Regions from separate parts of the Rhodococcus sp. RS1C4 genome, predicted to be linked through region 2. Evidence: riboswitches for the same ligand, from Rfam matches in the RefSeq annotation. Region 2 holds a riboswitch; the other holds the start of a gene.
The links. A riboswitch is a leader RNA that binds a small molecule or an ion and turns the genes downstream of it on or off. The one in region 2 is predicted to bind S-adenosylmethionine.
Positions count from the first base shown of each region.

Region 1: linked by a shared signal. The riboswitch ahead of CH289_RS18155 (mandelate racemase/muconate lactonizing protein) and the one ahead of CH289_RS00080 (bifunctional o-acetylhomoserine/o-acetylserine sulfhydrylase) in region 2 are both predicted to bind S-adenosylmethionine.

Region 1 is NZ_NOXZ01000035.1:34,357-39,325, forward strand. It holds gene gdhA (NADP-specific glutamate dehydrogenase) at 101-1,444, shown strand; SAM riboswitch class IV at 1,907-2,026, shown strand; gene CH289_RS18155 (mandelate racemase/muconate lactonizing protein) at 2,056-2,487, shown strand; gene CH289_RS18160 (DUF3558 family protein) at 2,592-3,089, shown strand; gene CH289_RS18165 (hypothetical protein) at 3,098-3,478, shown strand; gene CH289_RS18170 (MerR family transcriptional regulator) at 3,622-4,455, shown strand; gene CH289_RS18175 (hypothetical protein) at 4,452-4,969, shown strand, end outside.
Region 2 is NZ_NOXZ01000002.1:10,877-15,845, reverse strand. It holds gene CH289_RS00090 (DUF3017 domain-containing protein) at 1-165, shown strand, start outside; gene metX (homoserine O-acetyltransferase MetX) at 196-1,344, opposite strand; gene CH289_RS00080 (bifunctional o-acetylhomoserine/o-acetylserine sulfhydrylase) at 1,341-2,678, opposite strand; SAM riboswitch class IV at 2,856-2,983, opposite strand; gene CH289_RS00075 (MFS transporter) at 3,372-4,520, shown strand; gene CH289_RS00070 (iron-siderophore ABC transporter substrate-binding protein) at 4,588-4,969, opposite strand, start outside.

The sequences.
Region 1 (4,969 bases), on a different contig from region 2:
TGTCCCGGCTCGAACTGCGAATGCATCGACCTGACTCACCACGCTCTGGGTATGAGTTGTTACGGTCATGTTTCGAAGTTCTCACAAGAGGAGGCGGGGCGTGTCGACGCGCGACCAGATCGAAGCGATTTACCAGCAGGTCCTGACGCGTAACGCCGGCGAGCCCGAGTTTCATCAGGCAGCGGCCGAGGTGTTCGAGTCGCTGCAAGTCGTCCTCGAACACCGACCCGAATACGCCGACGCCGCACTGATCGAGCGCCTGTGCGAACCGGAACGGCAGATCATCTTCAGGGTCCCGTGGGTCGACGATTCCGGGTCCGTACACGTCAACCGCGGATTCCGAGTGCAGTACAACAGCGCGCTCGGACCGTACAAGGGCGGCCTGCGCTTTCACCCCAGCGTCAACCTCGGCATCGTCAAGTTCCTGGGCTTCGAGCAGATCTTCAAGAACTCACTTACCGGACTTCCCATCGGCGGCGGGAAAGGCGGCGCGGATTTCGATCCGAAAGGCCGATCCGACGCCGAGGTCATGCGCTTCTGTCAGTCGTTCATGACCGAGCTGCATCGTCACATCGGCGAATACACCGACGTGCCCGCCGGAGACATCGGCGTCGGCGGACGCGAAATCGGCTACCTGTTCGGCCAATACAAACGACTCACCAACTCGTACGAGTCGGGAGTGCTCACCGGCAAGGGAACGTCCTGGGGAGGGTCTCAGGTGCGGCGTGAGGCGACGGGATACGGTGCCGCCTACTTCGTTGCCGACATGCTGGAAACCCTCGGGACCTCGCTCGACGGCAAAACCGTGGTGGTCTCCGGCTCGGGCAACGTCGCGATCTACGCGATCGAGAAAGTACATCAGCTGGGCGGCAAGGTCGTTGCATGCTCGGATTCGTCGGGATACGTCGTCGATCCGAATGGAATCGATCTCGAACTACTCAAGGATCTCAAGGAAGTTCGACGCGAACGCATCAGCGCCTATTGCGACACCGTGAAGGCTGCGACATTCACGGCGGACGGGTCGATTTGGGACGTGGCGTGCGATGTCGCAATCCCGTCGGCAACACAGAACGAGCTCGATGCAGACGCGGCAAAAGTGTTGATCAACAACCAGGTGCGCGTCGTGGCCGAGGGTGCGAACATGCCTACCACTCCGGACGCAGTGCAGTTGTTCCGTGACGCCGGAGTTGCCTTCGCTCCAGGAAAGGCCGCCAATGCAGGCGGAGTCGCGACATCAGCACTCGAGATGCAGCAGAACGCATCTCGCGACTCGTGGAGCTTCCACTACACCGACGAACGTCTCGCGGCGATCATGAATGGAATTCACGCGCGGACCATCGAAACAGCAGCGGAATACGGCAAGCCCGGCGACTACGTGCACGGCGCCAACATCGCCGGATTCATTAAGGTCGCCGACGCAATGGTCGCCCTGGGAGTTGTCTGAGACTCGAACTGGCCGGTGATCCGGTGCCCGACGTCGACGAGACATCGCCAGCACCCGCCGTCCGTAGTCCGGGCGGCGATGAATGCGAAGGTGCGACACTTGACATCGTTCGAGTGCATTGTTTCCCTGACCGGCGGTGCGCGGTCGAAGGCAGCGCGCGACGGTCGCACACCGACCTGGCTGCTCTCGACCCGTCGCGACGACCTCGTTCGGCACCGAGTTCTCCCGACAACGGACAGCCTGGCCGCACAAGTGCCGACCGAGCGAGCGCGGCGTTGGCTCGGGATTCTGGAAAGCACAGAAGTAATAGCCTTCGCGATCGGGTTTTCGACGATCGCCGGGTGCGCGTTCGGACCTTGAGCGCTACCACGCCGTTCGCAGTGTGCGACTGGCGATCCAAGTGCAGTGGATCGCAAAAATAGACTTCTGATCCGCATCGACGCCGAGTATCCTCGGACGCAGGTTCAAGAGTGACAGTCAGCGGTACCTGGCCGACTGTCCGGCAACCCCGTCTCCATCGACAGGGGTGCCCCAGGGGAAGAACCGGCTCGACCGACGGCCGTCGGCGAGCAAGTCGATGGAGGTACCGAACCTCCGGGACGAGGTGAGTCATGTCTGATCCATTCGGACTTGCTGAGGCACAGGCGAAGTGGAACCCGATCCCGCCGGAACGCAGACGACGGTGGTGCCGGACCCTGCTCGACTACCCGCCGATCTGGTACGGGACCTTCGCGATGATCGCGACAAGGCAACACATCCTCGACGGCGGCTACACCAACATCGTCGCGTGGATCGATCTCGCCAAAAGAGCGGAAGCCGTTGGCTTCACCCCGGAGACGTGGCTGATCTTCCGGCAGAGTCTTCAGCGTGAGTACCTGATCGAGGACTTCCCGTCCCACCCGGCGAAACGGCTCGGCAACGGCGGGATCGAGTCCCTCGTCGTCGACCCGGAAGACTTCGCCGACTGGCCATGGATGTACGAGGCCGGATATCGAGCATCCGAGTCGACCGTCAGATCCCTCGCACGACCGGCCGACCTGTAGGTCACCGCGCTGCGGTGAAGCGGAACCGTTTCGATGGTCATTGCGTCTAACCTGTTGATCGACGTGATCGAGGGGGTCGGGTGCGTACACGAATAGCGGCATCAATGGCTGTAGCGGCACTGCTTGCCGGATGCAGCGGGGGTGTCGAAGGCAGTCCCGTCGCCGCTGAGCGCTGGGATCCGTGCAGCATCACCCCAGAAGCGGTGGACGCAACTGGGTTGGACAACTCCACCCGTCAGGAAGGATGGGGTCGCGGTATCGAGGTTCCGGACTGGGCGCGGTGCGTGTTCAGCGCTCCAGGGGGCGCGAATTCGCCCTACGGACTGAGCGTGATGTCATCGATTGAGCACACGCTCGACGAAGCCCGTGCCGACCCCTCTAATCGTGACGGCCGTGATCTAACAATCGGTGGTCGCGATGCCTACATGTACGTTACCGAGTTCGGTAATGCGCTCAGAGACTGCAAGATCGCTATCGATGTCCCGCCAGGCGTTGTGGTGTTCACTGCGCTGTATGAGATGGACGACGGCGTGGATGCCTGCGCAGTAGTGAAGAGGCACGTCAACGATCTGGAGTCTGCGGTTCCGGCCGCACCGAAGTAGGGGGCTCGATGAGTAATCCTGGAGAACCGGTCACCTATTGGAAGGCCCTGGCTGTTGCTGCAGACAACAATCAGTTGTATCTGAACGAGGAAGCTGCCCACGCCTGCTACGAAGCGTGCGACAAGTACATCGCAAAGTTGAAGGTGCATCAGAAAACTGCGAGGGATCTTCGGAACGTTACCGGCTGGGGTGACTTCAATATGGGACTTCACTTGCAGAAGGTTTTCGCCGACAAAGCCGATGGCGGCGAGAACAACATGGTCGACGTGTTGCAGAGTCATATCGACGTCGTCGAGGAAATGAAGATTGTCTTCAACAAGTTCTTCACTTCGACAAATGACGTGGACGAGGCAAACGCCGGAGGCATTCAAGTCGACGGGCCTAGGTAGCGTCAGACGGCACGGAAACGCAGCTTGGTCTCAACCGGTCAACGCGTCGGCTCGGTTGAAACTACGTGAGCTCCGGTGGGCGTTGTGGTGTGTGGGCTCAGGGTAGGGCGGCAGAATTCAGGCATTGACCTTGACGCTAGGTCATGGTTGAGACTGAAGGCATGCAGATAGGGCAACTCGCTACCGCGGCCGACACCACACCGAGAACGGTGCGTCACTACCACCGCCTCGGTCTCCTCGCCGAGCCTCAACGGCGCGGGAACGGCTACCGCGAGTACACGATGAACGATGTCGTTCGGCTCATGCGCATTCGCTGGCTCGCGACCAACGGCGTCCCGCTCGGATCGGTTGCCGCGGTTCTCGCGCGCGACGCCTCTGACATCGAGGGTGCTGACGACACAATCGCTGATCTACGCGACCTCGTCGCAGCACTCGAGGCCGAACGCGCCAAACTGACACAGCGGCTGATCAAGCTTTCCTCGATGGTCGACGACGTCGAGAGCGGTCGGCCGCTCTCCGCGCTCCCTCCGAAGGTCGCCGGACTGTTGGCCGGCGCTCTCGAATCCGCCCCGACGCCTGCGGTCCGCACAGCGCTCGAGCGAGAGCGTGACTTGCTCGAGGTACTCGCCATCTCGGGTAAGGCACCGCAGGAATTTCTGTCGTTCTACGCGGCGTCGATCGCCGACGACGAGCAGCGTTCCCGGTACGCCGAACTTCTGTCCGAATGGTCGAGTCTGGAGGGGAAGTCACTGGATTCGGCGGAACCGATGATCGAACGTTTGTCGCGTACGTTGATGGCCTGGTTCGAGGAGGCAGATCCATTCTCAAGCAGAGAATTCGACACCACACAGTCGGGTGAAACAGGCATGCCGATCCCACTCGACGCGATCATCCCCGACCCGGCTCAACGCGAGGTGGTCTCCCGAGTCCAACGTGCGCTCGTGAGCAAGTCAAGCTCTGTAAAGGGCGCCTCATGAAGGTATTAGCCTCGAAGAGTTTCCACCGATCCATGCAAGCGCTTGCAGCAACTGTCTTGGCTGTCGATGCGATCCTCCTGGCGACCGGAGTCCTCGGGCCAGGGCAGGCCGTGCTGTTGTTCGCCACCGTCGAACTTCCCTTGGCCATTATCGTGATGCTCGGTCTGATGACGACCTACCGGGCCCGCCGTCGCGACGGGGAGGATGCAAGAGCGGCGGTGGTCGCTACGGCCGAGAACTCGTCATTCTGGCCGATGATTCTGGCGGAGGTTCGCGCCTACACGTCTCTGTGGTTGTGGATCAGGGGCCGCGTAGCTGACGTCGAGCCGGGTGCGCTGGTGTTCCGGTCGAACCGCGGGACCATGACGCTACCGGCTGCCTTCGGCGTGGTCACCGTCGTAGAGATCTGTGTGCTTCATGTCGTTCTTCCATGGATGTGGCTGCGTATCGCACTCGCGGTGCTGTCAGTGTGGTCCTTGTTCGCGGTGTTCGGCTATCTGGCAATCCACCGAGT
Region 2 (4,969 bases):
GGCGTGGCCACTCTTCTCGCGGCGGGGTTCCGGCTGTGTGTTCCCGAAAACCGCGTGGGGCTGCTCGCGGTACGAAGCCGTGGCTTCGACGTGTCCGCCCTCGCGCTGGTGGGCGGCGCCATCGTCTTTCTGTCGTCCTCGATCGACCCACTCGGTACGGACTGAGCGCCGCACCGAGTCGGTCGACTCCTGAGTTCAGGCGTGGCGAGCAGCGCGTGCGTGCTGCATCGTCTCGCCGAGCAGCTTCGCGACGGACCCGGCTTCGGTGAGAAAGCCGTCGTGACCGTCTCTGGACTGAATGACTTCGAGTCCACGGCACTCGGGTAGACCGCGCGCGATCTCCTTCTGCTGACGCAGCGGATACAACCGGTCGGAATCCACACCGCCGACGATGGTCGGCACCGTCGCGCGCGCCAGGGCTTCGTCGACGCCACCGCGTCCCCGACCGATGTCGTGCCGGTTCATCGCCTCGCTCAGTAATACGTACGTGCTTGCGTCGAACCTGTCGGCCAACTTGTTGGCCTGGTGCTGAAGGTAGCTGTCGACGGCGTATCGGCCACCGTTCCACGGGTTCTCGTCGCCCTGGGGGTTGTTCTCGAACCGGAGGTCGAGCTCGCTCTCGGTGCGATAGGTCAGGTGCGCGATGCGACGAGCGATCTTCAGTCCAGCGCGAGGGGATCGAGCCGTGCCGTGGTAATCACCGCCCTGCCAGTCCGGATCCGACGCGATCGCTTCGATCTGAGTGGTCTGCGTACCGATCTGGTCCGCAGTGGCGCGGGCGCCGACGGCGAGTACGAGAGCGGCGCCGACACGCTCGGGATGGCCGACGATCCACTCCAGTGTGCGCATGCCGCCCATGGAACCGCCGACAACAGCAGCGAAGCGGTGGATGCCGAGCGCATCCGCGAGCGCGACCTCGGCCGCAACCTGGTCGCGAATGGAGATGCCGGGGAATCGGCTGCCGTACGGCTTACCGTCCTCGGCGAGCGAGCTGGGACCCGTCGTTCCACCGCAGCCACCGAGGACGTTCGATGCGACGACGCACCACTCGTCGGTGTCTATCGGTGCGCCGGGTCCGACCATCCCGTTCCACCAGCCGGGCAACGCGTGATCCGCGTCGGCGGGTCCGCTGACGTGCGAATCGCCGGTGAGGGCGTGCTCGACGAGAACCACGTTGTCACGTCCGGGTGCGAGCTCTCCCCAGCGCTGCACCGCAACGGTCACCTGGGGTAGCGAGGCACCGCTCTCGAGGTCGAGCCGGCCGATGTCGATACTGCCGAGCCGTCCGTCCGGCGGCGGGAATCCCGCAGCCGGACGGACGTCGTGCACAGAGCCGATGGTCAAGACGCCGCCGCTGCGAATCCGGTTTCGAGATCGGCGAGAATATCGTCGATCCCTTCGATACCCACAGCGAGCCTGACCAGGCCCGGAGTGACGCCCGAGGCCAGCTGCTCCTCCGGCGTCAACTGCGAATGTGTGGTCGAGGCGGGGTGAATGACGAGTGAACGCACATCACCGATGTTAGCCACATGGCTGTGAAGGCTCAGCGCGTTGACGAACTTCTTGCCGGCGTCGACGCCGCCCTTCAGCTCGAACGCGATGATGGCGCCCTGGCCCTTCGGTGCAAGTTCCTGGCCGCGGCCGTACCACGGCGAGGACTTCAGACCCGCGTAGTTGATGGACTCCACCTCGTCCCGCGCCTCGAGGAACGCCGCCACCTTCTGTGCGTTCTCGACGTGACGTTCGATGCGCAGACTCAACGTCTCGAGCCCCTGGCTGATGAGGAACGCGTTGAACGGAGACACGGCCGCGCCGACATCACGCAGCAACTGGACGCGGGCCTTGAGCGCGAACGCCGGAGCACCGAGGTCCGCGAACACGACGCCGTGATAGCTGGGATCGGCCGTCGTGAAGTTGGTGTGGCGCCCCTGCGTCCAATCGAAGGTGCCACCGTCGACGATGACGCCCGCGATGGCGGTGCCGTGCCCACCGAGGTACTTCGTCGCCGAATGCACGACGATGTCCGCGCCGTGCTTCAGCGGCTGGATGAGATACGGAGTCGCGACGGTGTTGTCGACGATGAGCGGAATCCCGTTCTCGTGCGCCACGGCGGAGATACCGGGGATGTCGAGAATGTCGTTCTTCGGGTTGGAGATGGTCTCGCCGTAGAACGCTTTGGTGTTCGGGGTGATGGCTGCGCGCCACTGCTCGAGATCGTCCGGATCCTCGACGAACGTGACCTGCACACCGAACTTCGGAAGCGTGTAGTGAAACAGGTTGTACGTTCCGCCGTACAGACGAGGGCTGGAGACGATGTGATCGCCCGCTTCCGCGAGGTTGAGGATCGCGAACGTCTCGGCGGCCTGCCCGGACGCCAGGAGCAGCGCGGCGACGCCGCCCTCGAGAGCAGCGATGCGCTGCTCGACCACGTCCTGGGTGGGGTTGATGATGCGGGTGTAGATGTTGCCCGGTTCTGCCAGCCCGAACAGTGCGGCGGCGTGATCGGTGTTGTCGAACGTGTACGACGTGGTCTGGTAGATGGGCAGAGCGCGCGCGTTGGTCGCGCCGTCCGGAGTCTGACCCGTGTGAATCTGCTTGGTCTCGAAAGCCCACGAAGCAGTGGGGTCTTCGATGGGGGCGCCGGTTGCGTCCACGACGTCAGGGGTGTTGTCGGTCATGTGAGTGATAACTCCGTCTTCGAAGGATGATCAGGTTTCGAATCGGCTCTCGTCCGGAAAGCCGGGGCGGGGCGTATCGGTACAACAACACATGATCAACCTCTTCCTGGGGCCGCCGACGTGTCGGACAACTCCCGGTCAGTGGGCCCACCGACATCATGTGACATCACCGTGGCGGGCCCGCGCTTGCTCGACGGCAACGCGTGTGCGCAGCCGACTAACCAGGTCTTCTCACCCGGGGCACCCCACCGCGGTTGGAGGGTTGCCGGCCAGCAAGCCGGGGCTCGATGCTGGCACTCATGACCTGGCGTGAATCCTAGCGGTGCGATCGACTTCGGGAAACAAGCAGTCCGGCCACAACACGCCTGCCGACGGCCGGGAGTGGAGCCTGCGGAATGAGCACTATAAAGGTAGTAGTGGGGCCTGCGGATCGACCGTTGGACGGCGGCGTGAGCACTATCACCGCCGGAGGATTCGAAAATCGCTTGTGCCGGGGATGACAATTGACGCCTGGGACGTTGCCGATCCAGTCCGTCCTTTTTCTTCTTGATCGATCCCGAAACCCCGAAAGGTCGTTGTGCCGTGTCTGTCACCGATTCCGCCCTCGCCAGGAATGTCGGCGCCGTGCGTTCGAAGGTGTCGAGCGGCCTGAGTACCAGTAACCGTCCGCACTCCACGCGGAGACGGTTCGCGATGTTCGCCCTGTCGATCGGTGGGTTCGGTATCGGGACCACCGAGTTCGCGTCGATGGGTCTGCTTCCCGACGTGGCGTCGAGCATGGGTATCTCCGAGCCCTCGGCCGGTCACATGATCTCGGCGTACGCCCTCGGCGTCGTCGTCGGTGCGCCCGCGATCGCGACGCTGGCCGCGCGTGTACCGCGTCGAGCACTGTTGATCGCTCTGATGGTGGCGTTCACTCTTGGCAACCTCGGTACCGTGTTCGCTCCCAGTTTCAACGAATTGGTCGCGTCCAGGTTCGTCGCGGGCTTGCCTCACGGTGCGTACTTCGGTATCGCGGCGCTCGTCGCGGCGCATCTCGCCGAGCCGGGCAAGCGCGCCAAAGCTGTTGCGATGGTCATGATGGGGCTCTCGATAGCCAACGTCGTCGGTGTCCCCGCAGCTACCTGGCTCGGGCAACTTCTCGGCTGGCGCAGTGCGTTCGCCGTCGTCGGGGTGATCGGTGCACTCACCGTCACCGCCTTGATCATGTGGATGCCTCGTCTCGACGGCATGCCGACCACCAATCCGATCACGGAGCTCGGTGCACTTCGCCGCAGCCAGGTGTGGATGACGCTGTTCGTCGGCATGGTCGGCTTCGGTGGCATGTTCGCCGTGTACACCTACATCTCGTCGACGCTGACCGATGTCGCGGGACTGGCACGCACTCTGGTGCCGGTCGCGCTGATGATCTACGGCCTCGGCATGGTTGCCGGCAACTACTTCGGCGGATGGCTCGCGGACCGCTTCAAGCTGAAGGGAACGTTCTTCGGGCTGGCATCGATGGCTGTGTTCCTGGCTGCGTTCGTTCTGGCCGCACACAACCCGATCAGCGCGCTGATCCTGGTGTTCCTGATCGGCGCGTCGGGCTCGTCGGTGATCCCCGGACTGCAGACCCGGTTGATGGACGTCGCCGAGGACGCTCAGACACTGGCGGCGTCGCTCAATCACGCGGCGTTCAACCTCGCCAATGCAATCGGTGCCGCGCTCGGTGGTGCCGTCATCGCCGCCGGCTTCGGGTACACGGCACCCGCGGCTGCAGGTGCCATCCTGGCCGTCGCAGGCCTCGTCGTCCTGTCCATCGCGATGTGGATGCAGCGACGGACCGACGCCCGCGCTGCTTGATCGACTCGCCTGGATCTTTCGATGCGCACCGCTCGGTGTGCGTCCGAGAGATCCAGGCCGAGGTCGGTCAACTCGTGGTGGTGGCTGCGCCGCCCCCGGCGAGCGTGCCGGCGAACGCCGGGACCAACTTGTCGATCACGTACGGCAAGCTCAGGACGCTGGTGAAGTAGATCGCGCCTGCTGTGACGCCATCGGTGAACACGAGCTTGTTCTCTTTCACCCGCTCGAGGTTCCGATACACCCGCTCCTGCTCGAGTGCGGTGCGATCTTCGGGCTTCTCGGTGCCCCAGAGCAGCACGTCGGCCGAATCGAGGACCGACAGGTTCTCGAGCGGAATGTATGCCTGGCCGCTGCCGTCCGCGGGTGCGAATTCATCGATGTCCGACGGCACGACGAACCCGAGATCGGTCAGAAAGTCCGTGCTCAAGCCGTTCTGGTAGGCGATGGCG